DNA from 4 places in the Echinicola rosea genome. Region 1 is predicted to be linked to each of the others. Evidence: riboswitches for the same ligand, from Rfam matches in the RefSeq annotation. Region 1 holds a riboswitch; each other region holds the start of a gene.
What was found. A riboswitch is a leader RNA that binds a small molecule or an ion and turns the genes downstream of it on or off. The one in region 1 is predicted to bind S-adenosylmethionine.
Positions count from the first base shown of each region.

Region 2: linked by a shared signal. The riboswitch ahead of FDP09_RS10360 (O-succinylhomoserine sulfhydrylase) and the one ahead of FDP09_RS15175 (homocysteine S-methyltransferase family protein) in region 1 are both predicted to bind S-adenosylmethionine.
Region 3: linked by a shared signal. The riboswitch ahead of FDP09_RS11305 (hypothetical protein) and the one ahead of FDP09_RS15175 (homocysteine S-methyltransferase family protein) in region 1 are both predicted to bind S-adenosylmethionine.
Region 4: linked by a shared signal. The riboswitch ahead of metX (homoserine O-acetyltransferase MetX) and the one ahead of FDP09_RS15175 (homocysteine S-methyltransferase family protein) in region 1 are both predicted to bind S-adenosylmethionine.

Region 1 is NZ_CP040106.1:3,825,670-3,833,946, reverse strand. It holds gene metH (methionine synthase) at 1-2,411, opposite strand, end outside; gene FDP09_RS15175 (homocysteine S-methyltransferase family protein) at 2,417-3,460, opposite strand; SAM riboswitch class I at 3,524-3,625, opposite strand; gene FDP09_RS15170 (hypothetical protein) at 3,640-3,879, shown strand; gene FDP09_RS15165 (hypothetical protein) at 3,856-5,166, opposite strand; gene FDP09_RS15160 (YbjQ family protein) at 5,502-5,822, shown strand; gene FDP09_RS15155 ((2Fe-2S) ferredoxin domain-containing protein) at 5,889-6,143, opposite strand; gene FDP09_RS15150 (DUF819 family protein) at 6,150-7,403, opposite strand; gene FDP09_RS15145 (NUDIX hydrolase) at 7,549-8,178, opposite strand.
Region 2 is NZ_CP040106.1:2,565,600-2,573,876, reverse strand. It holds gene FDP09_RS10370 (DUF4407 domain-containing protein) at 1-360, opposite strand, end outside; gene FDP09_RS10365 (GDSL-type esterase/lipase family protein) at 752-1,426, shown strand; SAM riboswitch class I at 1,508-1,616, shown strand; gene FDP09_RS10360 (O-succinylhomoserine sulfhydrylase) at 1,755-2,930, shown strand; gene FDP09_RS10355 (serpin family protein) at 3,443-4,693, shown strand; gene FDP09_RS10350 (beta-N-acetylhexosaminidase) at 4,757-6,310, opposite strand; gene FDP09_RS10345 (Gfo/Idh/MocA family protein) at 6,619-8,079, shown strand; gene FDP09_RS10340 (DinB family protein) at 8,248-8,277, shown strand, end outside.
Region 3 is NZ_CP040106.1:2,810,252-2,818,528, forward strand. It holds gene argS (arginine--tRNA ligase) at 1-859, opposite strand, end outside; gene FDP09_RS11300 (arginase) at 927-1,877, opposite strand; SAM riboswitch class I at 2,741-2,853, shown strand; gene FDP09_RS11305 (hypothetical protein) at 2,976-3,467, shown strand; gene FDP09_RS11310 (efflux transporter outer membrane subunit) at 3,797-5,257, opposite strand; gene FDP09_RS11315 (efflux RND transporter permease subunit) at 5,260-8,277, opposite strand, start outside.
Region 4 is NZ_CP040106.1:4,491,310-4,499,586, forward strand. It holds gene FDP09_RS17590 (BlaI/MecI/CopY family transcriptional regulator) at 1-165, shown strand, start outside; gene FDP09_RS17595 (M56 family metallopeptidase) at 171-2,639, shown strand; gene FDP09_RS17600 (30S ribosomal protein THX) at 2,748-2,864, shown strand; gene FDP09_RS17605 (hypothetical protein) at 3,078-4,103, shown strand; SAM riboswitch class I at 4,432-4,541, shown strand; gene metX (homoserine O-acetyltransferase MetX) at 4,766-5,821, shown strand; gene FDP09_RS17615 (homoserine dehydrogenase) at 5,814-7,040, shown strand; gene FDP09_RS17620 (VOC family protein) at 7,115-7,504, shown strand.

The DNA.
Region 1 (8,277 bases):
GGCCGGATGCCGGCATAGGCTTCTTTGATCAAGGCGTCATTGTCAAATTCCTCGTTGGTGGCATAGCCCCAAAGATCTTTCCGGACCACTTCATGCATGTACTCTGCAGCTGCTTCGGCCAGTCGGTCACCGATGGCTTTGAACATGATTTCATTATAGTCATCGCCTTCTGCTTTAAACGCGTCCACTTTTTTGTCCATATTCAATCCCGCGGTAACCGCAAACCCACCAAAATAATCCACTTGTTCAGGATGAAGGTAATCCGCCAATGAACGATTTGGTACTCCTTTGCCTTTTTTGCCTTGCTGACGAAGGAAATGGAAAGTGGTGCCGGTTTCGTGCAACTGCTCATCCAAGATCGACAAGTCATCCCCGCTTCTCCTGACGGGATAGAGGCCTACGACAGCCTTGGCTTGCAGCCAATCTTCAGCGATGGCCTTATCCAACATGGCATTGGCTTCATCAAAGAGCTTTTGGGCCTGTTCGCCGACCACATCGTCTTTAAGGATCTTGGGGTACTTTCCAGAAAGCATCCATGTACTGAAGAACGGCGTCCAGTCGATGTATTTTCTTAACACATTGAGGTCCAGATCACGTATAGTTTTCCCCAGTTTGACAGGCTTCGCAGGAGCATAATCCTTCCAGTCAATTACGACCGGATTTGCCTTCGCCTCTTCATAAGTGGCCAATTTTTTGGCCTCTTGCTTGGCTTGGTGACTTTCCCTAAGCTCTGCATAGGTAGCCTTTATCTTTTGGTGATAGGCTTCCTTGGTCTCTTCACTGATCGCTTCCCCTGCCACTGGAACAGACTTGGATGCATCCAATACGTGAACCACCGTGCCACTATAAACAGGGTCAATTTTTACAGCAGTGTGAATCCTACTCGTAGTGGCACCACCGATCAGCAAAGGCAGCTTCAATCCCTGTCTTTCCAGCTCGGATGCCACATTCACCATCTCATCCAATGACGGCGTTATAAGCCCACTCAGACCGATAATATCCACATCATTCTTAATGGCTTCATCGATGATCGTCTGTGCATCTACCATGACCCCTAGATCGATGATCTGGTAGCTGTTACACGCCAAGACCACTCCTACGATATTCTTGCCAATGTCATGGACATCACCTTTTACAGTAGCCAGCAGGACTTTTTTGATCGAACTCTTCTCCTCGTTGAAATCGGCATCACCGGCCTTGGGCATAAAGGGCTCCAGATAGGCCACTGCCTTTTTCATCACCCGAGCAGATTTCACCACTTGTGGCAAAAACATCTTACCTGATCCAAAAAGGTCACCCACGACGTTCATCCCGTCCATAAGAGGGCCTTCGATAACTTTTAGCGGACTCCTTAGGTTTTGGCGGGCTTCTTCAGCATCACTTTCGATATGATCTATAATTCCTTTTACAAGGGAATGCTCAATTCTCTTTTCAACAGGCTCAGCACGCCAAGCTTCGCTGGCCACTTCTTTTTTTCCACTGGATTTTACCGTTTCAGCAAAGTCCAAAAGACGCTCTGTAGCATCATCTCTTCTGTCCCAAAGCACATCTTCCACATGCTCCAATAGGTCTTTCGGAATATCATCATAAACTTCCAGCATGGCGGGGTTGACAATTCCCATGTCCATTCCATGCTGGATAGCATGGTACAAAAACGCCGCATGCATGGCTTCACGGACCGGGTTGTTTCCCCTGAAAGAGAAACTCACATTGCTGACACCGCCACTTACCTTGGCACCTGGCAGATTTTCTTTTATCCATTTTGTGGCCTTGAAAAAGTCGATTGCATTGCTTCGGTGCTCTTCCATTCCGGTGGCCACGGGAAAAATATTAGGATCAAAAATGATGTCCTGGCAATTAAATTTTACGACATCCACCAATATATCATAGCTACGCTTGCAGATATCTATACGACGCTGGTAAGTGTCTGCCTGGCCATCTTCATCAAAGGCCATGACCACCACAGCGGCACCAAACTTCTTGATGGTTTTGGCTTGATGGATAAATTCCTCTTCGCCGTTTTTCAAGCTGATGGAGTTGACAATGCCTTTGCCCTGGATACATTTTAGGCCAGCCAAAATAATGTTCCATTTCGAGCTGTCCACCACAATGGGGATCCTGCTGATCTCAGGTTCTGAAGCGATTAAGTTAAGGTACTTCACCATGGCTGCTTCACCATCCAGCATTCCTTCGTCCATACAGACGTCGAGGACCTGTGCCCCACCCCTTACTTGGTCAAGGGCTACCTCCAAGGCCTCATCAAATTGTCCATTGAGGATCAAACGGGCGAATTTCTTTGATCCGGTAACATTGGTTCGCTCACCTATATTGACAAAATTCAATTCAGGTGTAAACACCAATGGCTCCAACCCTGATAATTTGAGCTGGCTATTTCTAATATTCTTATCCATTCCCACTATTCTTCTTCTAATATAAACGCTAGTTTCCTGGGTTTGTACTTTTTACTTACTTCCGATATCACACGGATGTGTTCTGGGGTAGTGCCACAACAGCCCCCCAAGATATTGATCAATCCATCCTTGAGAAACTCTTCTACTTGTTCGGCCATTTCCGTAGCGGTTTGGTCATATTGACCAAACTCATTGGGAAGTCCGGCATTGGGATAGGCACTAACATAAAACGGTGCTTTTTCAGCCAATACTTTTAAATATGGCCTTAGTTCCTTTGCCCCCAAAGCACAATTCAGCCCAATACTCATCAAAGGTACATGCGAAACCGAAATCAAAAAAGCTTCGGTCGTCTGTCCACTCAATGTCCTCCCGGAAGCATCCGTGATAGTTCCGGAAATCATAACAGGGATCCCTCCTTCTTCTGGCAAAAGCGGCATATCCTTTTCCTCAAAGACCTCTTGGATGGCAAATAATGCTGCTTTTGCATTTAATGTATCAAATATGGTTTCCACCAAAATGATATCGACACCACCATCCAAAAGCCCCCTCACCTGCTCTGCATATGCTTCCGCGAGTTGATCAAAATTAATGGCTCTGTAGCCGGGATCATTGACATCTGGGGAGATAGAGGCTGTCCTATTGGTAGGCCCCACTGCCCCAGCCACAAAACGAGGCTGATCTGGTGTCTTCTGACTATAGACCAAGGCTGCTTCCTTGGCAATTTTTGCCGATTCTACATTGAGTTCATATGCCAAATGCGAAAGGTCATAATCTTCTTGAGCAATAGAGGTACTGCTGAATGTATTGGTCTCGATGATGTCAGCACCGGCTTCCAGGTACGTATCGTGAATATCCCGGATAATCTTGGGCCTGCTCAATGACAATAAATCATTATTGCCTTTAAGTGCTTTGGGGTGACCGGCCAGAGCAGGCGTCCTGAAATCATCCTCCTCCAAGGTGTACCGCTGGATCATAGTGCCCATGGCACCGTCCAAAATAAGGATTCTCTTTTCAACTTGCTGAAGTAATATGTCGGTTCGTGTATTCATGCGCTCATTAATAGTAAGAAAAGCTGTACCGAGCAAAGAACCGATAGAAAAACAATAATCTACCGCTCATCTTTTCCTGACAAGCTCAGGATGGGAGTTAGCACCTTGTCTGATCAGGTTGCTAAGACGTCATAGGGCCCTTCCCTCGGTCTTTCTCGATAAGCAATTCCAAAGTTAACATGAATTGGTGGAAAAAAATTGCAAACCCACAATTTTATTTAGGAAAACATGTACTCCCACAAGAATTCGAGAAATCCGTGGGAAACTTTTTAACAGTTAAGAAAGTGGATAATCCTTTAGGAAAAGATACAAGGGCGGGAGATTTTCAATCTAGTTACTTTTTGGGACAATTGGAGGATGAACTTGCCACCCTTTCTGGATTATGCTCAAGGCTGTTAAGGCCGGATTCCTATGCCTAATTGCAAATAGGGATTTGACATAAACTGGGACATGCTTACAGTACCGAGTTTATAGCTCCCAAGAGGAATTTCCATCCCTCCAAATACCGACCCCACCAGGGCCAGTTTGTTTTTTTTCGAAAGTGGAAATACACGGCTTAAGTAGATTTCTGGCTTGGCCATTAATCCGCCATTGCGCAACTCCCCGTCATAATCAGGCAGGTCAATCAAGTCAGGAAAAGCTAATTTTCGCTGATGTAACAAACTATATCGAACGTTTCCATATCCCAGGCCTCCCACGGCCCCCACTTCCCAGTTATAAATATCAATAAGTTTAGCACCAAAATTCCCATAAATCCGTAAGCTGCTCAGGCTTTGGTCGTAATCCTGATCAGCAGTTCCTTCCATGTTCAGGTTATACAAATCAATACCGTAAAGAAATCCTCTGTTTTCGCCCAAAATCTTAAGCCCAAGGTTCTTCGGAATCCCTTCAAAAGGCTCAAATCCATTTTCCTTCAAATGACTGTTTAGCTTGTTGGGTCTGGTGAAGTGCGCCCCATACAGCAAGTGTAGCCCGAGCGAAGCATCCCTGTAAAAATAGTTTTTTTCGGGAAGGCTTATCCCTGCTCCCAATCGCACAAAAGCGCCGCTTTGCAGGTTGTCAAAGTTTATCCCGTTAATCTTCCAGGATTCCTCAAATGGGTTAAAGGAATAACCAACTTTTGCGATCATGGTGACCACTTCTTCACTTGGCAGGAGGTTAAGGTCATAGCCCACTTCAAAGCCAATTTCTGTCAAAAACCCTCCCATAAACTGGCTTCCCTTATTAATGTCATTTTTCCTTAGGATAAAACCATGTGCCGGATTGGCCAAAAACTGGTCCAAGGTCTCCCCTTCCCTTTCTTGGAGCATTTCCACATTTAGATAGCCCATACCAATGGACATATAGTGGATCAGGTGAAACTTCCCTTCCTCAGTAAAGCTGTAGCCAAAGTTAATAAATGCCCGGGTCGTGCGGTAATCCAATTCATAATCATTAAATGGTGTTGCTACACCATTGTTTTGATACAACTCAGCCCCTACGATAAAATCATTAAACCTAGTTTGGTAACTCAGGCCATAGGACCTGTAATTATTGGGCATAGGTGCCTGTCCATGGCTCTCAAGGAGCTCATTCAATCCTTGAAGATTTGCTCCCGAGGTACCATAGTAAACGTTAAAGGAGGTTCGCTGATAGCCCCTGGCAACTTGGGCCAAGGCCCCTTCAGCAAAGCTTAGCAGGATAAAAATTAAAACAATAGTCCTCATCAGGTGAATTTTCAGCTCAAAAATATCATTTTAATATTAAAAGACGATAACTTTTCATCATGTTTATAGGTCACCTGTCACTGGTAAACCTTTAGTGTCAATATGTGATTTTTACAATTTAACTGGTATTTTATTAATTAAACCACCCCTGCTTAATTCCTTGTTAGGTGTACTCGGCACCAATACTTCTTTAAACATACCTTTATTCCGTTCTTTTTTAAGCCACTTACCTACCACAGATATTGCGCCAAAATGAATACATTATATTTGATTTTGTAGTATATTGACTTTCCTGTTTAAGTTTTTAACTCTTTAATAATTAAAAAACCTATAGTATGATTACAACAACTACTCCTTCAGTGGAAGGATATGATATCAAAAAATATTGTGGAATTGTCACAGGAGAAACGATTATCGGAGCAAATGTTTTCAGGGATTTTTTTGCCAGTATTACCGATATTGTGGGTGGCCGATCCGGCACATATGAGAAAGTACTGAAAGAAGCAAAATCTACTTCCTTGATGGAAATGGAAATGCAGGCCAAAGCGATGGGAGGAAATGCCGTGGTAGGTGTAGATTTGGATTATGAAACGATCCGGGATGGCATGCTCATGGTGACCGCCAGCGGCACAGCAGTCTTTGTCGAACCCAAATAATTTCCATTGGGTTTTCCACATCGACTGTCATCCGTGTCCTGAGCAGTAGTGAAGGATACGGATGATTTAATCCAGGGTATTTTTTCCTTCCAAGATTTGATGAATCTTTTCCCTGGTTCCCTTTTTGATCACTTCATTGTTGATTACGACCATGGGACCAGTTTTGCAAAAATCCATGCATTTGGTCTTGACAATTTTATATTTTCCTTTATGAGTATCCAGTTTGGTCAGCTCATGGATATCCTTTAATAGTCCCTTACAGCCATTTTTTTTACAATCAGATCCAGCACAAACGAATATAAATTTCCTGAACTTTCCCATGTTTTATTAAAGGTTAGACACCATTTGTAACAACAGTCCGCACAAATAAGCTCCATAAGTACCCGCAGCGTACCCAAAAACGGCCAACAGAACCCCAACAGGAGCCAATGATGGGTGAAATGCAGAGGCTACGATCGGTGCAGAAGCAGCCCCCCCAACGTTAGCTTGTGACCCAACAGCAACATAAAAAAACGGTGCCTTGATCAGATAGGCCACTACCAGCATGATCGTGATATGAAAAATCATCCACAGCCCTCCTACTACAAATAGCGTAGGATTGTCCAGTATCGCAAACAAATCCATCTGCATCCCAACGGTAGTGATAAGCACATAAAGCAGCACACTTCCCAATCTACTCGCCCCGACTCCTTCCAGGTTTCTGGCTTTTGTAAAAGACAAGATCAGACCACCGGTCGTAGCGATAATCACAATCCAAAAGAAAGGCGAATCCAAAGAATATTTTTCCAGCTGAGGGTAATTAGTTCCTATCCAAGGTGCGATAAAATCAGCCAGCCAATGCGCCAATCCAGTAATACCAAACCCAACGCCCAGCACCATTAAAGTATCCGCCATACTTGGAATTTTCATAATGCTTCCCCGATAAGCTTCCACTTTTTTCTGAAGGGCATCAATGGCCGAACTATCTGCTTTGAACAACTTGTCGATGCGTCCGGGGTTGGCAGCCCAATATAGCAGAAATGCCAGCCACAGGTTTGCCATTACCACATCTACAGCAATGACCTGGCTAAACAGCTCACCGCTAGGCTCAAAAGTCCTGTACATTGCTGTTTGGTTGGCACCACCGCCAATCCAGCTACCGGCGATGGTCGATAGTCCTCTCCATACTTCATCAGGCCCTACACCGCCGACCACGCTTGGGTCAAACAGCGAAACCAGCAACAAAGCCAAGGGGCCACCCAGGATGATGCCCACAGTTCCGGCCAAGAACATGGTAAGTGCCTTGGGCCCCAGTTTTAGTATTGACTTAAAATCAATGCTTAACGTAAGCAAAACTAATGAGGCGGGCAATAGATAGCGGGAAGCAATTCTGTACAATTGAGAGCTTTCCCCTGAAATAACCCCCAGTGTATTCAAAATAGAAGGCAAAAAATAGCATAATAGGACAGTAGGAACCACCCTATAAAACTTTTGCCAAAGGGCATTTTTACTGGCTGCAGTACCAAATACAATGGCCAGAATGCCGACAAGGATGCCTAATACTACAGCATCATTGGTGATCAAAGGAGTGCTTTCCTGCATGGAGTATCAAATTCAATAGAACATTAAGTAGTACAAAAGAAACAAAACCTACCTTAAAAAAAAATCATCTGACACATATCGAAGCTCCTACCCCCTGAAGTATAGGCATTGATAATTGACCGAAAAGTGATAACAAACCGGCTTTTCACTTTTCCCAAATCACCATCAGCTCACTTAGGATCATGGCCGTGGCACCCCAGACCACTTCCGCATCAATATCAAAATAAGGCGCATGGATTTTTGTATTGTTTCTTGCCTGGATGGTGGTTTCTTTGCGGGCGTTATGATCCAGCAACGTTTTGAAATCACACTGGATCACCCTGGACACTTCACGCGGATCAGGAATAAACGTAGGCATCTGCTCCACAAAACCAATATAAGGCGTGACCAAGAAATTACTTGGCGGAATGTACAATTGGGACAGTTTTCCTATTACCTGCACATCTTGCGCCGGCACCCCTATTTCTTCTTCTGTTTCCCTAAGAGCTGTTTCTTGGAGATTGGTATCGGCTTCTTCTTTCTTCCCTCCAGGAAGAGAGATTTGACCTCCGTGAGCACCATCATACTCTGGTCTTTTGATGAAAGGAATCCAGCAGTCATTTCCATTTGGATATAGTAGGATCAAAACCGCCCCTTCCCGAGCGTACGTTAGGTCATGCTGGGCAAATCGCGCATTGTCCAGTGGCTGGGGTGCCATCTTTACCTGGCCTTCCTTCCCGGGCAGTGGACGCTTGACCTTCTCTTCTAACTTATGAATTACCTCTTCCAATTTCATAACCTTAAAACTATTCAAGTTTTTTATTTAGAACAAGTGCCAAATTCCGGATCAAGCCATATTCTGGGGGCTACACTGCAATGAGGCACAAATGCCTTT
Region 2 (8,277 bases), 1.3 Mb from region 1:
CTCAAAGATCTTCAATTCCAGCGGCTTGGAGATCACCATCGCCAAAAACACGGCGAGCAATAGCCGGGGAAAGGCCAGCTTCCACTCAGCCCAAGACCTTTCTTTCTTCCTCATGCTTGATACAATAAAACGGTCTAAATTGAAAATCATCACGCCCCAGACCAACCCAAAAGTCACCGCAAAATACCAACTTTCAAATACCGTGTACAGGGCATATCCAGCCGACAATCCCGCCAATACGCCTGTAAAGAATACCGTACCTCCGATTCCTACATATTTGTTCGTTTCGGTAGGACATTTTTTAAGAATGGCCATATTGGCGCCACTGCAAAACCAAAAGAATGCTTTCACTTTTTCCATTGACAATCTATTTCATTGGGATACTCCACTTCTTCCACTCAAAAAGCGAGCAACAATCCTCTGAAATTACGCACCGGAAAACACATCCAATAACCAATGTGATGAAAACACCCTATAATGCCACCAATCAGCACTTTCAAGGTGTAAAAACTCCTGCCCAGTCCGTCAAAGCCTTTTAAATCTCATTGACCAAAATCGCACAGGTACCGCCTATGTACGACAATATGTTCGGAAATGAAAAAATAAGCTAGACCCAGTTTGGGCATTCGGGATCCGGGTTTAAACACTCCGTTCCCTTTTCAGATGTATTAACATTTCTCCTTTTCCAATATTTTTAGTTATTTACATAACAGAATAACTGATAAAACCTTAACACTAACCACTAGCACAAATGTCCCTCTCAGCTTCATTTCACCGTATCACAGGCATACTACTTGTACTTCTCCAAGCATGCATTATCCATGCACTATCAGCACAGGACAAACCGGAAAAATTCCAAAAAGAAGTAGATCAAATTGTCTCCAACACCCCTGTACCATCAGGAGATATTTATCTTTTTACAGGAAGCTCCAGTGTGAGAATGTGGAAGGACATCAACCGCTTTTTCCCTGACGTGACGGTAGTCAATACCGGGTTTGGGGGTTCGCAGACGTTTGAATTGCTACATTATGCTGATGACCTGATCATTCGCTACGCTCCACACAAGGTTTTTATCTACGAAGGTGACAATGACCTGGCGAGCGGTAAAACTCCCGTCACCATCCTGAACACCATGCAAAAACTGGTCGGCAAACTCCAGGCAGCACTTCCAGAAACTGAAATAGTCCTCATAAGCCCCAAACCCAGTCCATCTCGTTGGCAGCTCAGAGAAGAATATGAATCACTAAACCGGCTATTGAAAGTATATGCCGAAAAGACCAGCGGGGTTGCATTTGTTAATGTTTGGGACATTGCCCTTAATGAAGAAGGACGACCCAAGCCGGAAATCTTCCTCTCCGACAGCCTCCACATGACCAAACTGGGCTATGAGGGATGGGCAGAAATGCTTGAACCACACATTCCATAGGCCATCCTCCTGTACACTCAAAAGCCAAATTGTTTGGAAAATCAACCGGGCTGATGTTACTTTGCATGACTTCAGGAGACTGATTTATACAGAAGAGGCGAGAGACCAGGCTCTTTGACCCTCTGGCAACCATTCGCTGCTGCGAAAAGGTGCCAAAACCTGCCCAAAACGAATTAGGGACCTATAAATTAGACATTATGACCAATCTGCCTTTTCACCGCTTTTTTCTTATCCATTATCGGATTTCGTGGGTCTATGCCATGTTCGACTAATATTGACTTTTCTTGATTAATGACCGATTCTATAAAACTGAAAGATATTAAATACCATGTCAAATAAGCATTTTGAAACAGAAGCCATCAGGATCGCTTCATCCAAATCCAACCAACGGGAGCATTCTGCCCCCATTTACATGACCTCCAGCTTCACCTTTGACAGTGCCGAAGAGGCACGTCAGATGTTTGCAGAGGAAATCCCGGGCAATATCTACTCCAGGTATGCAAACCCCAACAGCTCGGACTTGATCGAAAAGGTTTGTGCCCTGGAAGGCACCGAAGACGGCATCGCCACTGCCTCTGGAATGGCCGCAATGTTTGGAAGCATCGCTTCTCTCCTACAACAAGGAGACCATATCCTTGCTTCCAGATCATTGTTTGGATCTACCCACCAGCTGCTCACAAGGGTCTTTCCCAAATGGGGCATCACTTCTACCTACGGGGACATTTCGGATATCGAAAACTGGGAAAAGCTGGTCAAGCCCAATACAAAAATGCTCTTCATAGAGACTCCTTCCAATCCTGGTCTAGAGGTAATCGACCTGGAATGGATCGGCAAGTTTGCCAAAGCACACAACTTGATCCTAGTGGTCGATAATTGCTTCGCCACTCCCTACCTCCAGCAGCCTGCCAAATGGGGAGCGGACATCGTCGCCCACAGCGCCACCAAATACATCGATGGACAAGGACGGGTACTGGGCGGATTAATCCTTGGAAAGCAAGAACTTATCAAAGATGTACAGTTCTTTACACGCCACACGGGGCCATCTATTTCTCCCTTCAATGCTTGGATTCTCTCCAGAAGCATGGAAACACTTTCGGTCAGAATGGAAAGACACTGCGCCAATGCATTGGCAGTAGCGTCTTATTTCGAGGACAACAAAGAGCTAGAATTTGTAAAATACCCTTTCCTAAAATCCCATCCGCAGCATGACCTTGCCAAGAAGCAAATGAAACATGGCGGCGGCATAGTCACACTCACGCTGAAAGGAGGAATTGAAAGGGCTCAGCGATTCATTGACGAGCTGCAGATGATCACCGTCACCGCCAATCTAGGGGACACCAGAAGCATCATTACCCATCCTGCTTCCACGACACACAGCAAGCTCACTGAAGATGAACGCCAGCGCGTAGGCATTCTCCCTGGGCTGATCAGGCTCTCTGCGGGACTGGAGCACCATGATGACATCATCGCCGATATTGAGCGGGCACTGGAAAAATCCAAATAGCCTACCCTAAAAAATAGATACTGAAAAGATGGCGACTATTCATCACCGTCACAGCCGACCTGGCTTTTATCACAGACAGGTCCGCTATGACGGTGTTTTTGTTTATGACAGTACTTTTGAACCCGCATTATGCACTAGCCTATCTATTTCGACCTGAAACCACTTAAAAATCAGTTGCTTCTCTTCCCGATTGACCGGGACTGATTTTCTTGTAGTTTCAGCTCTCATAACGATTCCTAATGCATAAAGCGGGCAGGCAAGAAGGCAGGCTTGTTTGACGAAATAATAGCCAAAAAGAATGTTGGCAGCTAGAAAAGGTTTATCTGGCTTTAGATAGGCCTTCTTGGCTTTAGACAGGAGGAGTTTGCCTGCATGAGGGGTAGGCTTTAATTTTAGACCAATAGCTGCACACCTGTGCGCCGTGGCGTAGCGGCGGTTTTTTTTGGTTACTTTTTTGGTGTAGCACTTACTTGATTTTGACCGTATTGGTAATAAAACCAAATGACCGTGCCATGAAAAAGTTCAATTATTTTCTTCTTTTATCAATGGTTGTTTCCACAGTTGGATGCATGGATGGGGATCCCCAAGACCGCGATATCCAGCCCAACCTACGAACACTGACTGCGGAGGAACAGTCTCTAGCCACCTACAGCGGAGATTTTGCCATCGACCTCTACCTGAAGCTTAAGAACCATGACGACACCAACCTCTTTTTCAGTCCTTTCAGTATTCAGCAGGCACTATCCATGACCATGAACGGCAATAAAGGAACAGTCATTGAAGAGTACATTCAAACCCTCAGGTACGATAACCTCACCGCTGACCAAGCCAATATAGCCAACGAAGGGCTCACGCAATTCCTCCAGGAAGTAGATCCAAAGGTGACATTTAAGATTGCCAACGGCATCTGGTACAAAGAAAGCCTCACCGTAAAGGAAGCCTTTCAACAAATTGTCCAGCAACACTATTTTGCTGCGCTGAGTGGCCTAAACATGGCAAACCCTAATTCCGTGGACATCATCAATAGTTGGATAGAAGCCCACACCAATAACCTCATTCAAAATATGCTGGACTACATCCATAAGGATGCTGTCATGTATTTGGTGAATGCCATATACTTCAAGGGAGATTGGAAATACCAGTTTAAAAAAGGCGCTACAGTAAAGGCCCCGTTCCATGTCGATGAACACACCATTGTCAATGTGGACATGATGAACACCCAAGAACCTGCTAATTTAAACTACCATAAACCCGAGCACCTGACCTATTTGGAAATCCCCTATAGCACGGGACAATATTCCATGGGGGTACTACTACCAGACGAACCGAACTTAGATCAGGTAGAAGAACTGCTCAATTCAGAAAATCTCCTGCAATGGCGAAACGCAGCAAGGGAAAGGACCATCATCCTCCATATGCCCAAGTTCAACATGCACAAAAAAATTGGTAACCTTAAAGAAGATCTAAAAGCACTAGGATTGGTTACCCCATTTGAATTTGACGAGCAAAACTTCACCGAACTGTTTGACACCCCAACGGATGATTTAAAAATCAGCCGAGTCATTCACGATGCAATGATCGAAGTGGATGAAAAAGGCACCGAAGCTGCAGCGGCTACAATTGTAGAAGCAATCGCCACTTCTGCCGCCCCAGTTGGCCCCCCTATCATCAAGCTAGACAAGCCATTTTTGTTCTTTATCCAAGAAAAACACAGCGGGGCCATTTTGTTTATAGGAAAGCTCAGCGATCCGTCATTGCTCTAACCCTAAAAAAGCCACCACAAAAAAGCACGTAGGCCGATTTGGGAAAATCGGCCTACGTGCTTTTTATTTTTCTTCTTCCTTATCTTTCAACAGCGGTGATCTGTAATAATCCACATTCAGCGCCTCCAGCCTGGCGGTATGCTTGCGCAATCGTGCCTTATAACTCTCCCAATCCCGATTATCGGGTGAGGTCCAAGCCACCTCAGCAATTCCGACCAATCGGGGGAATACCATATACTCAATATCATCCATCGTCTCAATCGTCTCAGTCCACAGCGGTGCTTCCACTCCCAAAATATCATCCTTGCCAATCCCCTCTACCAACTCGGTAGGCTCCCATATATAAGCACTGTCCAATTCAATATACGCTGCCCAATGCAATCCCAACTTGGAAGTAGAATCATACTGCATGTCCAAATAGGCCTTGCTCGCTGGAGAAATCAGCACTTTGGATCCCTGCTCCACGGCCATTTTTGCATTATCTGCTTTTGCCCAGTATTGGGCTGTCGTACTTGGCCGCAACGCCGCATGGGCGATTTCATCCCAGCCGATGGCCTGTTTGTCATATGAATTGACTATATCTTGTACCTGTTCTATAAATGGTATGTAATCCTCCAAAGCGGTCACGTGTGACTCATCGCCACCAATATGAATGTAGGGACCAGGCGTCATTTCCACCAATTCGCGTACCACATCATCGATAAATTGATAGGTCACTTCCTTGTCCGTACAGAGCGTACTAAACCCTACTTCGATACCTGTATATAACTCTGGAGCCTCATCATTACAATTGAGTTCTGGATAAGAAGCCAAGGCCGCATTAGTATGTCCCGGCATATCGATTTCCGGCACGATCGTAATAAACCGCTCCCTTGCATACTGCACGATTTCCTTGTATTCATCCTGGGTATAGAAACCACCTGCACCACCGCCTACTTCCGTACTACCACCAATTTCGGTCAGTTTTGGCCATGATTTGATCTCTATCCGCCAACCTTGATCATCCGCCAAGTGCAGGTGCAAATGATTAAACTTGTACATTGACATCAAATCAATATAACGCTTCACATCATTGACATCAAAGAAATGCCTGGCTACATCGAGCATACTTCCACGATACGCGTATTCTGGATCATCTTCTATCTTTCCCGCCGGCACCTTCCATGACACCCCTTCATAAGTCCCTTGCTTTTCGATCGCTACAGGCAATAATTGACGAAGCGTCTGCACTGCCCAAAAAGCACCCGCCGCAGAACCCGCTTCAACCTGAATACGATCGCGGTTTATGTCAAGCGTATAGGCCTCTCCATCCCCTGATTGTACCAAGGAAATATAATTACCTGCTTCAGGAAGATCCTCTACTACCTGTACATTAAAACCAGTAGCTTTATGAATAAATTCCGACAAAAAGCCAGCTACACCATGCATGTCATCAGCACCTTGTTGTACATGGATTTTTGTAGATTTGTTGATTTCAAAAGCACCCTCAGCTTCACTCACCCTGTCGGGAAGCGGGATCAGTGCAGCACCGGACATTTTAGGGTCTTGTCCACACGAAAAGATCAATGTCACTACCAATAAAACCACCGAGATCCTACCTATGTTATGTACAGTCATTTTATTTATATTTTTTTTAAATTTCGCTTAACAATCCCTAAACTTAATTAATTTTTTACTAAAACATTATTCATGATCACATAAACTTTTAGACATAAAAAAACCATAGATTTAAAGATAATTTAACGATTTAGCAATAGCTAAAACCTCAATTATATCGGTAAAAATCGTTAAAAACCACAACCATTTATCCTAAAATAAGACCTTTTAAAGTGAAAAACTATTTTTTAGATGGAAGTAAAAAAAGTTTTTGATAAATTGTTTGACCTAAAAAACAATCAAAAAATTTTCAACCGACAATAATTCCCATGAAGAAACAAAAGCCACTCGGCAATGGCAATTCCAGAAGAACGTTTTTGAAAGGTGCCGCCACTGCAGCTGCAGGATTCTATTTAGTACCTCGGCACGTCCTAGGAGGCACTGGATTTACCGCTCCAAGTGACAAGATCGTCATCGCAGGCATTGGTGCTGGCGGAAAAGGCCAAAGCGACATCAATGCCATGTACCAAAGTGGCCACGCAGAAATCGGCTATCTTTGTGATGTGGACGACAGAAGGGCTGCCACTTCCCGTGAGCGCTTCCCCAAAGCCAAGTACTATAAAGACTATAGAGAGCTACTAGAAAAAGAACATAAAAACATCGATGCGGTTACCATTTCCACTCCTGACCATAATCATGCTGTCATGACCATGGCCGCCATGCAGCTGGGGAAACACGTCTATGTACAAAAGCCACTTACCCACGATATCTACGAGGCCAGGATGCTTACCGAAGCTGCCGAAAAATACAAAGTGGTTACCCAAATGGGCAACCAAGGCTCCTCTGGGGACGGTGTTCGCCGGATGGTGGAATGGTACGATGCAGGACTGATCGGAGAAGCCACCAAAGTATGGTGCTGGACAGACCGTCCGGTTTGGCCTCAAGGCATCAAATGGCCAGAAAAAGGCACCACACCTCCTAAGGAGCTCGACTGGGACCTTTGGCTGGGCACTGCCCCCTATAAAGAATACGTGGACAACCTCGTCCCTTTCAACTGGCGCGGATGGTGGGACTATGGCACAGGAGCACTTGGCGACATGGCCTGCCACATCATGGAACCGCCATTCAGGACCCTTGGCCTTGGCTATCCTACGGAAGCTGAATGCAGCGTAGGGTCGGTATATGTAGGCGAGTTTCAGCGTGGATATTTCCCTGATGGATGCCCTCCGTCCTCCCACGTTACCCTGAAATTTAAAATGCCAAGTGGCAAAGACTTGGAATTCCACTGGATGGACGGCGGCATCCAGCCTACCCGGCCAGAAGAACTTGGCCCTAACGAACAAATGGGAGATGGTGGCAATGGCGTGATCATCGAAGGGACCAAAGGCAAGATGATGTGCTCCACCTACGGCATCAACCCAATGCTCCTTCCAACCTCCAGGGAAGACGGAAAAAATGTCCCAAAAACCATCCCTAGGGTAGAAAATGGCGACAATGGCCACTATGCCCAATGGGTAAAAGCTTGTGTAGCCGGGCATGGCAGCAAGGAATTCAAAGAACTTAGTTCTCCTTTCTCTATCGCCGGACCACTTACCGAGTCAGTCCTTATGGGCAACCTTGCCATTCGCAGCTATGACATCAGAAAACCTCGCGAAAATGGCGGCTACGACTATCCTGGCAGAGGTATCAAACTGGTATGGGACGGACCAAATATGAAAGTCACTAACTTCGAAGAAGCCAACCAGTTCGTCAGAAGGGATTACCGTGGCGATTGGTCGTTGGGTGTATAAAAGAACAAAGATTGCACATAAATTATCCGTCATTGCTTCATTCGGCATAGCCTTAGAGAAACAATGACGGATTTACTTTTATATATTGTATAGCTTTTTTTAATAAGCCTTCGTGAACATTAAATAAATCACCTAACTTTAGAACGAATCAACTTATTGTAATGTACCATGAACATCAGCCCCACCATAAAGACCAGG
Region 3 (8,277 bases), 1.0 Mb from region 1:
TCTTTCCAAGAAGGTAGGTGTCCGATTCATAGTAAAATTTATCAAAGCTCACTCCCATTTTCTTGTAAGTGGCATCAAATCCTTCATACACCCAGCTGTTCATCGTTTGCCACAGGGAGACCGTTTCTTCATCACCTGCTTCCCATTTGCGAAGCATTTCCTGGGCTTCCAGCATGAGGGGAGCTTGTTTTTTGGCATCGTCCTCGGTTAGCCCTTTTGCGATAAGTTCTTGGATTTCCTTTTTGTAGGCCTTGTCAAAGAGTACGTAATATTTTCCGGCCAGGTGGTCCCCCTTCAGTCCGCCAGATTCAGGCGTTTCGCCATTGCCAAAATGGAGATAGGCCACCATGGACTTACAGATGTGGATGCCACGGTCATTGACCAGGTTGGCTTTGATGACTTCGTATCCATTGGCTGCAAGGATTTCCGAAACGGAGAATCCAAGGAAATTATTTCTTAGGTGGCCCAAATGAAGGGGCTTGTTGGTATTGGGAGAGCTAAACTCTACCATGACCTTTTGGTTTTTGGGTGGCAGCTGGCCAAGTTGTTCGTTTTGGTAGAGTGCTTGGAAAACAGCCATCCAGGACTGTTCGTTGACCGAAATATTCAAGAAGCCTTTTACCACGTTGTAAGCACTTACGGCATCACAGTTTTCGACCAGATACTGGCCGATTTTTTCGCCGCTATCTTCCGGTTTCATTTTGGTGAACTTCAGGAATGGAAAGAGCACAAAGGTGTAATTGCCTTCAAATTCCTTACGTGTGGGCTGCAAGGCAAGGGTGTCAGGGGCTACCTGATGGTCAAAAGCTTGTGCAAATGCTTTACTGATGGTTTCCAGTATCTGTTCTTGAATCGTCATTCTTTTTATAATATTATATAACTTCATCGGATCCTCTTCGGACCAATTGCATATCGTTTTCGGCGACTTAAAAGTTGCTGACCAAGGATTTGGTCGTGGATTCCAATACTTCAAAGGCATTTTGTGCCATGAGGTTCTCGGAATCCAAAGTGGGATTTACCTCTACGATCTCCCAACAGCAAACTCTTTTGTCTTTTATCAATTCCATATTCAATTTCAAAGCTTCCTCTACGGTAAGGCCATCCGGAACGGGAGTTCCTGTGCCTGCAGAAATGGAGCTGTCCATGCTGTCCACGTCGAAGGATATATATACCTGTTCACAATCTTCCAAAATGGATAAGGCCTCTTCCGAAATTTTCGTGATACCTTTTTCACGCACTTCTTTGGTGGTGAAATTTCGAATGCCATGCTTGCTGATGAGCTTATTTTCAGGTTCTTCAGTATCCCTGACCGCAATGTACACAATATCTTCCGCCTTGATCTTCGGAAAATCCCCTCCGATCTTCTTGATCTTTTCCCAGTACTCGATTTCCTCCGCAGAGGGATCATGTTGCTTGTTTTCCAAATTGTCTTCCTGCAGGCACATGCCCAGCGGCATGCCGTGCATGTTTCCCGATGGGCTGGTATATGGACTGTGGATATCTGCATGGGCGTCTATCCAAATCACGCCAAGTCGCTTTTCGGGATTGGCAGCCTTGATTCCCATAATGGTTCCGGCAGCTGTCGAATGATCCCCGGCCAGGACAATAGGGAATTTTTTTTCCAGCCGAAGTGTCTTTATCGTGTCATGGACATTTCCCAGCACTTCATGCACGCCATCGATGTATTTTGCGTGAGGGTAGGGGTTGTTTTTCCAAAGGTAATTATTTGCGTCCGGCACATTGATTGGGTCAAATCGGGTAAAGAAATCCGACTTTTTCCCCAAGCTGGCCACTTTTAGCGCATCTATTCCCAAGCTGGCACCCCTAGTGCCTGCGGCGAGTTCTGATCGTACTTCTACAAGCTTAATGTTTCTCATAATGGGTAAATCTCTAGTAATCTCTAGTTTGTTATATTGGGCAAATCCGTTTTCATGGATTTATTGCCACAAAAGTAGTCAAAATTGTGCATTTATGGGAGGGGGAGGTTCTAAAGGTTGGCAGGTTATAGGGGAATGGGTAGTTGGATAGATCAGGGCGAACATATTTAAGAAAGTATCACAGTTTAAATACATCTGCCGGCCCAAAGGAATAGCTTGATATGTGCTAAAAATTAGGGTCCGGTGACCTCATACGGTTTTAATATGATCCTCCGCTAAAGATTGATTTGACAGATGCTCAGTTGCTGACTACAACACCCATAAATTCATCATATATACCCACTACATTACATATAATCAAATTCGCTACTGTTTATGTTTTATTCATCCTCTAAACCAACTGGTGTCTTTGCTTTCAGCATTTGCCGTGACAGGCTGCTGCTATCCTAATGTACAAACTTGGAGAAAGTGCCAGCGGCACGGATGATAGCTGAACTCCACAAAATTTATTAGTAGTTGTGCATGAACTGGTAGCTGGGTGTTACGTTTATCGTTTAGGAGGTTGTGTTGGTTTTCTCATTCGTGCATTTGGTTTTCAAGAATACCTGAATGTTAAAATGGAGGTGTATATTGTAATGATAAGATAGTTTTAAGTGCTGGTTTTCAGTGAAATAATATTATAAATTACAATCATAAATGGCAGTGTCGAGGACGTTTGCAATGGCATGTGGGATGGAATGGCGAAGTGAAAATAAGAGTGGGAAAATAATTCCCTACAAATTCTATAGGGAAATTAGTTTTTGTTGAAAATTGTTGTACCTTTGAAGCAGTTATTAGCGAAAAGCGGAGTATGCTCAGTAGCTGATTTATAAAGAATAGGGGAGAGAACAGGCTCAGCGAACCTATAGCAACCTATCCCTCTCAACAGAGATAAAGGTGCTAAATCCTGCCGAAATCATTTGAGGACCTATAAATGTAAAAGCCATGAGACAAACAATGCGAATGCGGAACCTGCTAAAAGAGCCAAAGAGGTGTTGTTGCTGATTGCAGCACATCCGCGGAAAAAATTAACTAGTAACCATACCAAATCAAGAAACCATGACAGCAATAGCTTCAAATTATAACATCTCCACTCAACACAACAATATCTTTAGTTTCCGATCGGTAAGTCGAAATAAGGTGACGGACCTGCGGTCGTTGAGTGCCTATGAATGGCTAGCACAAAATGAATTTGTCCAGTTGGAAGGCCAAGGATCTTTTGGTTTTCAGAATTATGCAGATGCCAACAAACAATTTCAAGCAATCTATTTTACCCTTAAAGGAGATTTGGCGGCACATTATGCGTTCTTCAGAGGAATCGTATTGGCAGGACAGCCGAAGGAGATTTACTTGGAGAATATTCATGAAAACAGGAGTTTTACATTGAAATTTTACAAAAAAAATGAAGAAGTGGCCAAGCAGTACCTGGAGAAAGTTTTCAGAATTGTAAATGAAGAAATCAGGTTTAAGCAAGTACTTAGAAAAGTGCTTGTCAATCAAGAGAAACATCGCTTAGAAGAAAAGTTGCTCTTTAATGAGCTGAGCAATTAATGATATAATAATAAGCCATCACTAATAACCATACAAAAGAACCCTTGCCAAATCGACAAGGGTTCCTTTTTTTAGGGTTTATGCATCAATTTAGAATAAAGCCATTTTTTTGGGGAGCTAAATTCTTTATGTATCGAAACAATGATACGCCACCAAGGTCCTACAATGCAATATGTAACTTACATTCGGTACAGGTTACGACATGCACTTGGTGCCTTTGTGAATTTGTGGCATTTTTTCTTATCTGAGGTTTTACCATTAAGAAAACTCCCAGCCCCCCAAACTTTTACGTTTGGTTCCAGATCAAGAAGGTTTTGGCTGCTTCGGAGTTATTTCCATCCGCCTCCGAGGCTGCGGTACAGCTCGATATTGGCGATGGCCAATTGGGTTTTTAGCCTTACCAGCTCCATTTGATTTTCCAGAGCGTCTTCCTGAGCATTGATGATTTCCAGGTAGCTGGCAAATCCACTTTGAAAGAGGAGAAAGGCATCATTTACCCCCTTATTGGTAACTTGAAGTCTTTCCTCTACAATGTCGTGAGCCTCCTGTAGCTTTTCGATGGTCACCAGTGCATTGGATACTTCCCCGACTGCACCGATGATGGTTTCCTTAAAGTCCAGCTGGGCGATTTCCCTCTCGTTGATCGCAATGAGGTGATTGGTTTTCAACTTACGGTTTTGGAAAATTGGCTGGAAAATGGCACCGTTTAACATGGCAAAGCCGGCTCCCAAAGGATCAAGAAAATGCTCGATCTGGAAGGAGTTTAGTCCAACCCCGCCACTAATGGTCAGGGATGGATATTTCATGGCCTGTGTCACCCCTACATTGGCATTGCTGATAATCAAGTTGTACTCGGACGCCGCGATATCCGGTCTGTTTTGGATGAGTTCCAGTGGGACACCCGTTTGGTAAGTACTGTCAAAGGTAATGTCCTCCAAGTGATGGACAAGCTCCAACTCTTGAGGTGATCGTCCCAACAGCTCATTGAGGCGCGTTTCCTGGATGGCATAATCCCGCTCTAAATCTGGGATCAATGCCTTTGCCCGTAGCATTTGCGATTCGGTTTGTTGCACCGCAAGGGAGGTGGCTTCTCCAGCGTCATACTGGAGCTTTACGATTCGTAGCGTATTTTTGCTCAATTCATAATTCCGTTTGGAGACGGTCAGTTGGGATTTGAGCATGAGCATGTTCAGGTAGGTGGTGGCGACTTCAGAAACCAATGCGGTCTGCAAGGCTTTTTTGAATTCCTGGGTTTTCATAAAGGAAGCCCTTGCGGCTTCTTTTTGCCACCGGAGTTTTCCCCATATGTCTATTTCCCAGCTGGCCTGCAAGGAGGAGACATACTCCAAACGCTCGGTGTATAGGGTGGTGGGAATGTCATCTCCATGGTTTCTTCTGGCCCTATTGGAGCCATAGTTGTTATAGTATTCCGAATAATATTCCCGGTTATATTTAAAAGGAGAAGCCCCTAGGGAAGGCAAGAAATTGGCTTTTGACTGCTGTAGGTTTTGATACCCAATGTCTATTTCCTTAGTCATTTTCTGCATGTCGAAATTATTGTCCAATGCTGAATCGATCAGACTGACCAAAGTGGAATCCTTGAAATAAGCCTTCCAGTTAACGGATGCCATGTTTTTTTTGCCTGTCATCAGGCTATCCCTAAGGCTGTCCGCTCCGTAATATTGATCCGGGAAATCCATTTCCGGTCTTTTATAATTTTGCCCTACCTTACAACTGGCCAGCGCCATTACGGCCAGTGCAAAAGGCAATATGTTTTTTAGAGAATTCATAGCTAGTCTTTTTCTATCGTTTCTATAAAGTACCTGTCTTGGATTTGCTGGAAAATATAGGCCAATACAGGGATAAAGATCACCCCTAATGAAATGCCGAAAATCATTCCACCAGCTGTACCGATACTTACTGATTTTGTACCTTGAGCAGAAGATCCTACCGAAAACATCAACGGCACCAAGCCTGCCGTGAAGGCAAAAGAAGTCATTAAAATTGGCCTGATCCGAAGTGCACAGGCCTCTATGACGGCATCTGCCACGTTCAGCCCTTCTTTTCTCTTTTGGGACACAAACTCTACGATCAGGATGGCGTTTTTGGCCAGTAATCCTACCAACATCACCAGTCCTACTTGCACATAAATGTTGTTTTCGATGCCGGCAAGATTGATAAAGACAAATACCCCAAGGATACCCGCCGGAAGGGAGAGTATCACGGCCATGGGCAGCCAGAAACTTTCGTACTGTGCAGCCAGGATGAAATAGATCAAGATGATACTGATTACGAAAATGATGGTGGTATTAGAGCCTGACTTTTTCTCTTCCAAGCTCATCCCTGTCCATTCAAATCCCAGGTTGGCGGGAAGTTTACTCTCACTTAATTCTTCAATGACTGCCATCACATCCCCAGTACTGTAGCCCTTTGCAGGCGTAATATTGATTCTGGCAGCACTGTATAGATTGTACCGGAAAACTGTCTCGGGACCATAGGTTTCTTCCAGTTTTACGAAAGTATTGATCGGCACCATTTCTCCTTGGTCGTTTTTGACCATGATCGAATTGATCGCATCCGGTGTTTCCCTATACTGGGTGTCGGATTGCATATAGACCATGTACTGGCGGGTAAACCGGTTGAAATCACCTACCCTTGTCCGGCCAAAGTTGGATTGGATCGTGAACATCATGTCCTTTACGCTTATTCCCATGGCTTTGGCCTTTTCGTAGTCGATCTTGATTCTATATTGCGGGAAATTGGGATTGTAGGAGGTAAAGGCTTTTTCTATGGACTCCTGTTTGGTAAGCTCATTTATAAAGCCGTTGATTAGCTGGCCAAACTCACCATAGTCACCGTCCGAATAGTCTTGGAGGACGATCTGTACCCCGTCAAAGTTACCAAAACCCTGTACAGTGGGACGAGGATAAATGTTGATGCTGGCCTCACTGAGGACACTGAGCTTATTGGTAAGGTGCTTCACGACCTCACCGATTTCCCTTACATCGCCACGTTTTGCGATTTCCTTTAATTTAATGTACCCAAGTCCTGTGGAAGAGCTTTCGGAGTCATCTACAATATTGTAACCTGACACCGTGTTGACACTTGCTACAGCGGCCTCTTCATGAAGGAGAGAATCTGCTTGCTTCAGCACTTGGTTGGTACGGTGCAGGGAAGAACCTTCCGGCATGGTAAGTGAAAAGATAAGGAAATTGTCATCCTCTGTGGGGATGAAACCCTTGGGCGTAGTCGTGGCCATTAGAAAAGTCAATCCGGAGACCAACACCAAACCTCCCATGGTCCACCATTTATGGCGAATGGACCATTTTACTACCGCGAGGTACTTCTCAGTAAACTTGTCAAAGGCACTGTCAAATTTCCTCAACCCCTTATCACGAAGCATTTTGGCGGTATTGGCCGCTCGGCTTTCACGAATCCGGTCAATGAGTGGGATACGTTTACGTCTTTTGTTGGGATCTTTCTCCTTCAGGATAAGAGCACTGAGTACGGGTACCAATGTAAGGGCATTCACTGCAGATATCAATACGGCAAAGATAATGGTGTAAGCAAATTCCTGGTAGAATACACCTACTGGCCCTTCCAAAAAACCTACCGGCAAAAACACTGCGGCGATTACAATGGTAATGGAAATGATGGCACCGGTGATTTCTGACATCGCCGCCACCACTGCGTCTTTGACTTTTAGGCCTTCATCTTCCATTTTCTCATAGATCGCCTCGATGACCACAATGGCATCATCTACTACAATTCCAATCGCCAGTACAATGGAAAACATGCTGAGTACATTCATCGTTGCTCCAATCATATTGAGGAAGAAGAAAGTACCAATGAGTGAAACAGGGATTGAAATAGCTGTAATAATGGTGGCCCGGGTGTTTTGTAGAAATATAAAAACGACCAAAAATACAAGTACAAAGGCTTCCATCAGGGTTTTTTGAACATGGTGCATGGACTCATCGATCTGGTCGCGCACGCTGTATGAAATTCGGTATTCCATACCTTCCGGAAATGCTTTGGCTTGGTCTTCCAGTACTTTTCTTACCGCTTTGTCGATCTCCACGGCATTGGCGCCTTGCTGCTGTACGACATCTATCGTTACCGCAGACATGCCATCCAGTTTATTGTCACTGGCATAGTTAGAGGCTCCAAATTCCAGCCTGGCGACATCCTTCAACCGTAATTGGGTACCATCGTCCTCGGTTTTGATGACGAGGTTTTCGTATTCGTCGGGCTCACTGAAGCGTCCCGTATGTTTCATTACGATTTCAAAAACTTCATCGGAATTTTCCCCAAATTTACCAGGAGCAGCTTCAAAACTTTGATCCCGTACTTGGTTGTAAACTTCCCTGGGAGTAAGGCCGTAAAGGGACATTTTTTCAGGATTCAGCCAGATTCGCATAGCATAATCCCGAGATCGCAAGATCGATGCTTCTGCGATACCGCTGACCCTCTTTAGCTCCCGGCGGATGTTCATTCGGGTATAGGCATTAAGGAAAGTCTCATCATAAACCCCGTCACTGTAAATTTGGATGGTCATGAGGGAACCTTTGAGGCGTTTGAGCACGACAATACCTGCTTCCCTTACTTCGGAAGGAATGGATTCCATGACCTGTGATATCCTGTTTTGGATTTCTACCGCAGCCACATTGGGATCTGTTCCCGGCTCGAAGTACACCGTTGACCTGCCACGACCCGAGTTGGTGGCAGTGGAGTTGATATAACTCATGTTTTCGGCTCCGTTTATGGCTTCTTCCAAGGGGAGCAATACCGATTTGGCAACGGTCTCTGC
Region 4 (8,277 bases), 670 kb from region 1:
ATCGTCACAAAAGACCAATACAGAAGCTTTTCAATCAAAAACCTGTTGACCGGATATTTTGGTGGTTCATTTTCCAAACTGGCTTCCTTCTTTGCCAAAGACGAAAACCTGGACATTAAAGAATTAGAAAAATTGATGAATGAGGTTAAAGACGATGTAAAATAAACTAGATGGCACATCTGATCGACTATATCTGGCAGAGTTCCTTCTGCCTCTTATTTTTTTTCGGGATATATTGGTGTTTCCTGAGAAGGGAAAAAGTTTTTGGCTTTACGCGGGTGTTTCTACTGGTCACACCCGTACTGGCCTTGTTATTCCCCTTGATAGAAATACCGGTGGAATTTTCCAAGCCCACCATATCCCTGGAAAACACGGACTTTTTACAATACTTGACAGCGCAGGAGGCCAAAGAAGGCATTGCAGCAAGTTATGGACTTCCTGAAGTAACCGTAGAAAGCACCAAGCTCCCCATTCTCTTGGAGTGGAAAGACTATTTGTTTTTAGGGTATTTGACGATAGCAATATTACTTATTTTCAGGCTGTTGTGGCAGTTCCTGCAATTAAGGCTGCTGACCGAAAAGGGTTGGTACCAAACGGTATTCAATTTGAAAAACAGCTATTTTTTGATACCTACATTCGGTCTGGCACCGGTATTTTCATTTTTCAACAGACTCTTTTGGGACGATAGCCAGCAACTAAAACCTGAAGAAAAGGCACATATCATCAAGCATGAAATAGAGCATATTCGCCAGGGGCATTCATGGGATATGATGTATTACCAGATATTGAGTATTTTATTTTGGTTTAACCCCGGTATCCATTTAATGCGAAGTGCATTAATTGACACCCACGAATATTCGGCAGACGCCAATGTCGTGAAGCAAACCGCAAACAAAGACACCTATACGAATCTTATTGTCAAAATAGCATTTAAAGGACTGGATCTTCCTGTTGGCAACTATTTCATTAGATCGACAACCTTAAAACGCATTATGATGATGAAGAACAACAAAAAAACCAATTGGTTTAAGTTGGTGATGGTGGTACCCCTGACAGCCATGTTACTGGCTCTGGTCTCCATGAAGACCATTTCTACCTCCAGCTTTTTTGAGACAGGATCCAGCTTGAGCTTGGCCAACATGAAAGAACTGATCAAACAAGCGCAGGATACGATAAATGTGAGTACTAAGGTGATGCATATTCCAAACCCTGAGCACTACGAATATGTATCAGCCCTAAAGGATGGCAAAGTCATTGCCCAACTGGGAAACCTACAATATGAAATCGGGAACATTTCCGATGATGAGGAATATGCTGACGTGATGGGAATGATAAACATCTTCAAACACCACAGCAGCTTTGTTAAAAGATACGACACCCCGGAACTGCATACCACAGCAGATAAAATGCCCGTGGCAAAAGGCGGCATAGAGGAATGGAATAAGTTTCTATCCAAAAATCTCAAGTACCCCACCGAGGCAAGAAGGCTGGGAATGACCGGTAATATTTACATCGAGTTTGTGGTGAGCAAAGAAGGCAAAGTCCTACAACCCACTCTTAAACGATCTTTGGGCATGGGCTTGGATGATGAGATTTTGAGAATTTTCTCTTTGGAAAGTATGCCTGAATGGAATCCAGGCATCATCGATGGAAACGCCGTCAATACGCTCATGGTCCTTCCTATCAGGTTTAAACTTAAGGGAGAAGTGGCCAAGTCCTCATCGTTTTTTGACACTCCTTCTTACACCCCCAAAAAGGAGGTTTTTGATGTGGTCGAAAAAATGCCTGTTCCTAAAGGAGGTATGGATGGCTGGAAAGAATATGTTTCTAACAATTTAACTTACCCGCAAGCCGCTCAGGAAAAAGGTGTAGAAGGGACAGTCTATGTCAGCTTTATCGTAGATGAAGACGGCACACCTCAAAATCCTAAAATCCTTAGGGGTATCGGCAGCGGAGCGGATGAAGAAGCCATGAGGCTAGTGGCAAACGCCCCCAAATGGACTCCAGGTCAGCAACAAGGCAAAACCGTTCCTGTAGAGATGAAAGTACCCATTAAGTTTCAACTGGATATTCAGGCTATTGGTGCTCCCAAACCAAACCAACTCGATGACATAGTGGTCGTTGGCTACAGTGCTGTGAGCATAGAGAAAGACAGAAAAAGCCGTCCATCAAAACCTTCCATAAATTCTTCAGATAAGACCGAAGACAACGGAGAAGACCCGCTTTATATAATTAACGGTGAAGAATATCAAAAGGCAGATATCAGTAAAGTTTCCCCTGAGGACATTAAATCCATCAATGTCCTGAAAGGAGAATCAGCCATTGAAAAATATGAAAAGAAAGGTGAAAATGGTGCTATTGAAATCACTTTAAAGGAGGGTGTCCAACCTCCAAAAAAATCCGATAAATCCAACAACAACCTTCTGCAAGCCCCCAATAAAGATCTCCCAACCTTTGCCAAAGGCGAAGAACCGATCTATCAAGTGGATGGTGTTGTTTACAAAGCTTCCAAGGTTAAGCTTGAGCTGTCCCCAAAAGACATCAAATCCATTGAAGTGATCAAAAGTGAAGAAGCCGGTATTTATGGCTCAGCTGCTAAAAATGATATTGTTGTCATTACCACAAAAAACAAACCTTAAGCGGACTTCTTTTACATCTACCCTTAGAGCATTTGTTGTTCTCTTTTATGGCCATTACCTTCGCATGTATAGATGAAATAAATTCTTAACCGTAAAATCATAAAAACTATGGGCAAAGGAGATATGAAATCCAAAAGAGGTAAAATCCACCAAGGGACGTTTGGTAAAAGCAGACCGCGCAAAAACCAAAATATAGCGACCAAAAAAGAGCAATCACAAGCCTAAAGGATCGGTATAAGACACAAGCACTTCAAAACCAAGGCTCGAGAAATACTCGGGCCTTTTCTCTTTTTTGGGCTTTCTCTTTATTTTTCGTTTATATATTTCCCCGTATTATACACATATTACACTATTTAATATACCATTCGTAATATTCAAACGATCCAATCCATCCAGAAGCATCGTAGATAGTTTGTATAAATCACAACTCACTATCTTATGAAAACAATAGCAAAAACAATTTTAAGAACAACACTCATCGCCCTACCTACATTAGGCTTCTATTCCTGTGACAACGATGAGGAAATGGACATGCCGGAAAATGAAGTGGCATCCCTATTCGTATCCAGCAATACCAGTGGAATGATCACCATTTTAGATTTCGCCTCAATGGATGGCATAGGCAGCAGCACTGTCGCTTCTGCCGGTGCAGATGCCGATGGGATTTATTATGATGAGGAAGAAGATCAAATCATCCAATTGGTGCGTAGCGACAATTCGCTAAACGTCTATTCTGATATCATGGCCGCTAAGATGGACGATGGACTGTCCGCCTCACTGGAACTAAGCGGGACAGGCGGCTTTGTGAGTGGGCGTGAAATTGCTGTCATGAATGATATGGTCATCGTGGCGGAATCACCTGTAGAGGCCAACGGCAATCAGAGCAGCCTTTATGTTTACCAAAAAAATGCCAATGGATTTTCTCTTCAAAACACCTACCAGGTAGATTTTGCCTTGTGGGGTATCCACATAGAAGGCAATACCCTCTATGCTATCGTGGACAAAACGGCTGACCTCGCCGTCTTCAACAACTTCATGGCCAATACTGACGGCATGATCACGCCGGATAAACGTGTCACCATCGAAGGGCTCGGGAGGACCCATGGACTGACCTATTCGATGGAAGATGACCTGATGGTCCTTACTGACATAGGTGAAGCATCTTCAGACAGTGATGGCGGTTTGGTCATCATCACAGATTTTACCAGCACACTTAGCAGCACCTCTGACGGTGGCACCATTTCTATGAATGACCAAGCCAGGATCGAAGGCAGCAACACCATGCTGGGCAATCCCGTGGATGTCGCCTACAGTGAAGATAGTAAAATGATTTTCGTGGCTGAAAGGGCCAATGGAGGCGGAAAAGTACTGGTTTACGACTACTTCTCCTCAAATGGCAATCCTTCTCCGGCTTATAACTGGGACGTTGCAGGTGCTTCTGCCGTCTATTACTATGAGGACTAGGCAAGCATTGATCTCGGTTTAGTCAAACCTACTCCATCCATGATTATAAAGGGAGCTACACACTCTTCTACTCCCAAAGGTGCGCTGATTTATTCAGGCACCTTTTCCCTTTTATCCCTTCTGCTTTCGATACCTTTCGAACAGTAAACCAATTCCATAACGCTTTTGAGGACGTCGCTTCACTCAAACGCATCAAAACCCTAATTCTCTATCGATTTTATAGGGTTTTTAAAAGGGAATTATTTTTAAAAAACTCTTTTTCGAATACTTGCAAGTTTAAAAATTGGATTGTTACTTTGTGCTATCCTTTACTTTTTAAAAGTACAAGGATTTATACAGAAGAGGTAAGAGACAGGCTCGCAGACCCTCTGGCAACCTGGAAAATCCAAGGTGCCAATTCCTGCCGAATGTGAATATCCGCATTTGGAAATATAAATTCTTAAACAATGAATTTTATAAAAAGGATACACACAGCAATACAACTTCACACACAAATCATCATAGCATTTCTTTTTACCGAAAGGGACAGTTTCATGCATCGTCGAATGTGCATGTGCAACTAAGCCCCCTACTTTGGTCCATACCGGACAACCCGATTCTTTTATATCCATTATTTGATGATCCCAGTTGACTGAAGTCAACGCTAAATTAAGAGTAAGAAAATGAATCTAACATCACCGTATCTGATTACCGATATGACACAGGAAACATTCCACTGTGAAGAGGAATTAAATCTCGAATCAGGTGAATCACTACCAGGATTTGAGATCAGCTATACTACTCAAGGGCATTTGACACCAAAAAAAGACAATGTCATCTGGGTATTGCATGCACTGACCGGGGATGCCAATGTCCACGAATGGTGGAGTGGTCTGGTGGGTGAAGACAAGTTTTTTGATCCTACCAAGTACTTCATCGTCTGTGCCAACCTGCTTGGATCATGTTATGGATCCACACAGCCCCTTAGCGAAAACCCCAAAACAGGAAAACCATACTATTATGACTTCCCAAACCTGTCCACACGCGACATGGCCAAGGCTTTTGACCGTCTTCGTCAGCATTTGGGAATTCAGCAGATCGACACCATCATCGGTGGATCACTCGGAGGCCAGGTAGCGTTGGAATGGTCATACAACTTGCAAGAACAGGTAAAGAAGACCGTAATAGTAGCCTCCAACTCAAAGACCTCCCCTTGGACGATCGGCTTCAATGAAGCCCAAAGGATGGCCATCGAATCCGACAGCACTTGGGGACAAAACTCTCCAGATGCAGGCAAAAAAGGCCTCGAAGCAGCCCGTGCCATAGGCATGCTCAGCTACCGGCACCAAGATATTTTCCATGCCAGCCAAGCCGAAACGGAAGAAAAAACGGACCATTTCCGCGTAAGCTCCTACCTGCGCTACCAAGGCCAAAAACTCTCCAACCGCTTTAATGCCCTCTCCTACTGGGTGCTTACCAAAGCCATGGATAGCCATGACCTGGGCAGAGGCAGAGGAGGTACCGCAAAGGCCCTGTCACAGATCAAGGCAAAAGTCCTCTCCATCGGGATCAACACAGACTTGCTCTTCACCAAAGAAGAGTCGCAGTTTATCAGCAAAAATGTCCCCAATGGCACGTATCGTGAGATTTCTTCCATCTATGGACATGATGCGTTTTTGGTAGAAAACGAACAATTAAATTATATTCTAACTTCTTTTTACTTGGAAAACAATGACTAACCACATTGGTTTGTTTGGCTTTGGAGTGGTCGGCCAAGGATATTATGAAATCGCTAAAAACGACCGCCTCGCGCTTTTACCTAAAACAATTGTCGTACAAAATAAAAATAAAGAACGAGATCATTCACTGCAGTTTTCTTTTGACCCAAAAGACATTTTGGATGCCCCTTGTGACATTGGAATAGAGCTGATCTCAGATCCTGTGCAGGCCTATGATTATGTCAGCAGCCTTTTAAAATCAGGAAAAAAAATCATTTCCGCAAACAAAAAAATGCTTTCAGCCCACTTGCCTGAGCTACTGGAACTGGAAAAAATTTATGGTGGAAGCCTACTTTATGAAGCCTCCGCTGCAGCAGGTATCCCGATCATTACCTGCTTGGACTGTCATTTTAGGGGCGATCACATCAGCCAGCTTCAAGGCATCCTCAATGGTTCTTCCAATTACATTCTTTCCCGTTTATTTCAAGATGACCTTAGCTTACAGGAAGCCGTAAAACTGGCCCAAGAAAATGGATTTGCGGAAGCGGATCCCACTTTGGACATCAATGGCAGCGATGTCAGCAGTAAACTTACCATTCTTAGCCTTCATGCCTTTGGAAAGTACATCCCCGAGGGAGAAATCCTGACCCTTGGCGTGCAACATGTCCATGCAGCAGATGTGGCACTGGCCAAATCCCTAGGGTTAAAGATCAAGCTGATCGCCACCGCAAAACAAACCCCGCAAGGCCTAAACATGTATATTCTCCCCGCTTTGGTAGGCGAAAGTGATCCGCTTTTCCTGGTAGAAAACGAATACAATGCGGCAAAAATAACTTCCCAAAACCTAGGTGAACAATTCTTCCAAGGAAAAGGTGCTGGGAGCTTACCGACTGGTGCTTCCGTTTATGCGGATTTGACCAAGGTGGAAAAGGGCTATGCCTACAGCTATGATAAGCTTAATGGCCAGAAAATCAATCCCCAAAGTCCACACCCCACCTCCTTGGACGCAATGATCAGTGCAGACAGCCTAGAAGCCCTGAAACCGCTTGTCGCCAGCGCCCCAATCCATCAAGCCAACGGTAAATATTGGGCCGTCAGTGCTATTTCTACGGCTGAGCTGATCAATCAGATCCCGGCCATAGAAGCCAATAAGGTCTCCGTCATAGCACTCAACAATGTCCTCAGCAAAGAAGATGCACTTGCCCAGATCCAAAGACAGGAAACCGTAAGCCTAAAGTAGTCCCAACATAAATTCCGGATCGCTTAATAGATCGCGATACGTGTATTTTTAATTGTTTTCACTAACTTGAAGACATGGATTATACGCAGATCAAAGAAACTTGTCTCTATATCCCTGACTTGGATCAGGCGCAGGAATTCTATCATGACAAACTCGGTATGCCGGTAATTTCCAAGGAGGAAGGCCGGCATATTTTTTTTAGGTGTGGCACTTCCGTACTGCTTTGCTTTATTCCAACGGCCACCAAAAACGAGAAGGTACTTCCTCCCCATTTTGCCAGTGGCAAACAGCACATTGCCTTTGAGGTAGCAGCCAGTGCCTACCCGAAGCATAAAGCTGAACTGATCAAAAAGGGCATTGTCATCACACACGAGCAAGAATGGAAAGAGGGCCTTGAGAGCGCTTACTTCGAAGACCCCTTTGGCCATGTGCTGGAAATCGTGCCAAAGGGAATTTGGGAGTAGCTGGTTTTTTAATGTCCAAGTGGGAATAGTTTCCTTAAGGCCATAAGTACTTAGAAAATTGAGGACCAAGCGGAAAAGTTGGTGGCTGCCAGTTTTCTTAATGGCAAAACCACCGTTAAAAAATGCCACAAAGGTCCCAAAAGCACCAAGTGCATATTGGGCCAGCATTGAAAGATGGCACTCGAAAGCTAGCCCCAGAGGATCGACACGTTCATAGCCATTGGTGAAGCCCGTGGTAAATTGCCCATCCAACGTTTTCGGTTTTAACTGCATTTCCCTCCCTATTCCCCATGAATTCCCGCTAAAACCCAATCAAGCGGATGGAGGAGGCTAGGGAAATCGCTTTTAAACTATTAATCTCAGTTCGATTATAAAATCGTCACTGCGAGGCTTAGAGGGAGATTTGAGGGGTGGAAGCCGTGGCAGCTCGCCGCGGCGAGTTGCCACACCCTTTTCCGACCCACATCCTCCTTAAAAGGGTTCGCTATGACGCTTTTTATACTAAAATTAAGTCGAGCTCAGGTTATTAGTAAAGAGATGTCAGCCTGAGCGGAGTCGAGGGCTAGACGTTGGACCTCGACTCCGCTCGGTCTGACGCTTTTTGCCAGAATTAAATAACTTCATGGGGCAAAAGCGATTTCCCTGTGGAGGAATCCCGTCGCTTTAATGATATGAAATTTTCTTTCTTAAGACCATGTCAACATTCGTCCCCCTAGAAATATTGCTTGACCCAAAGTTGACGAAGTGATCTATTCTTTAAATGAACAGATCGC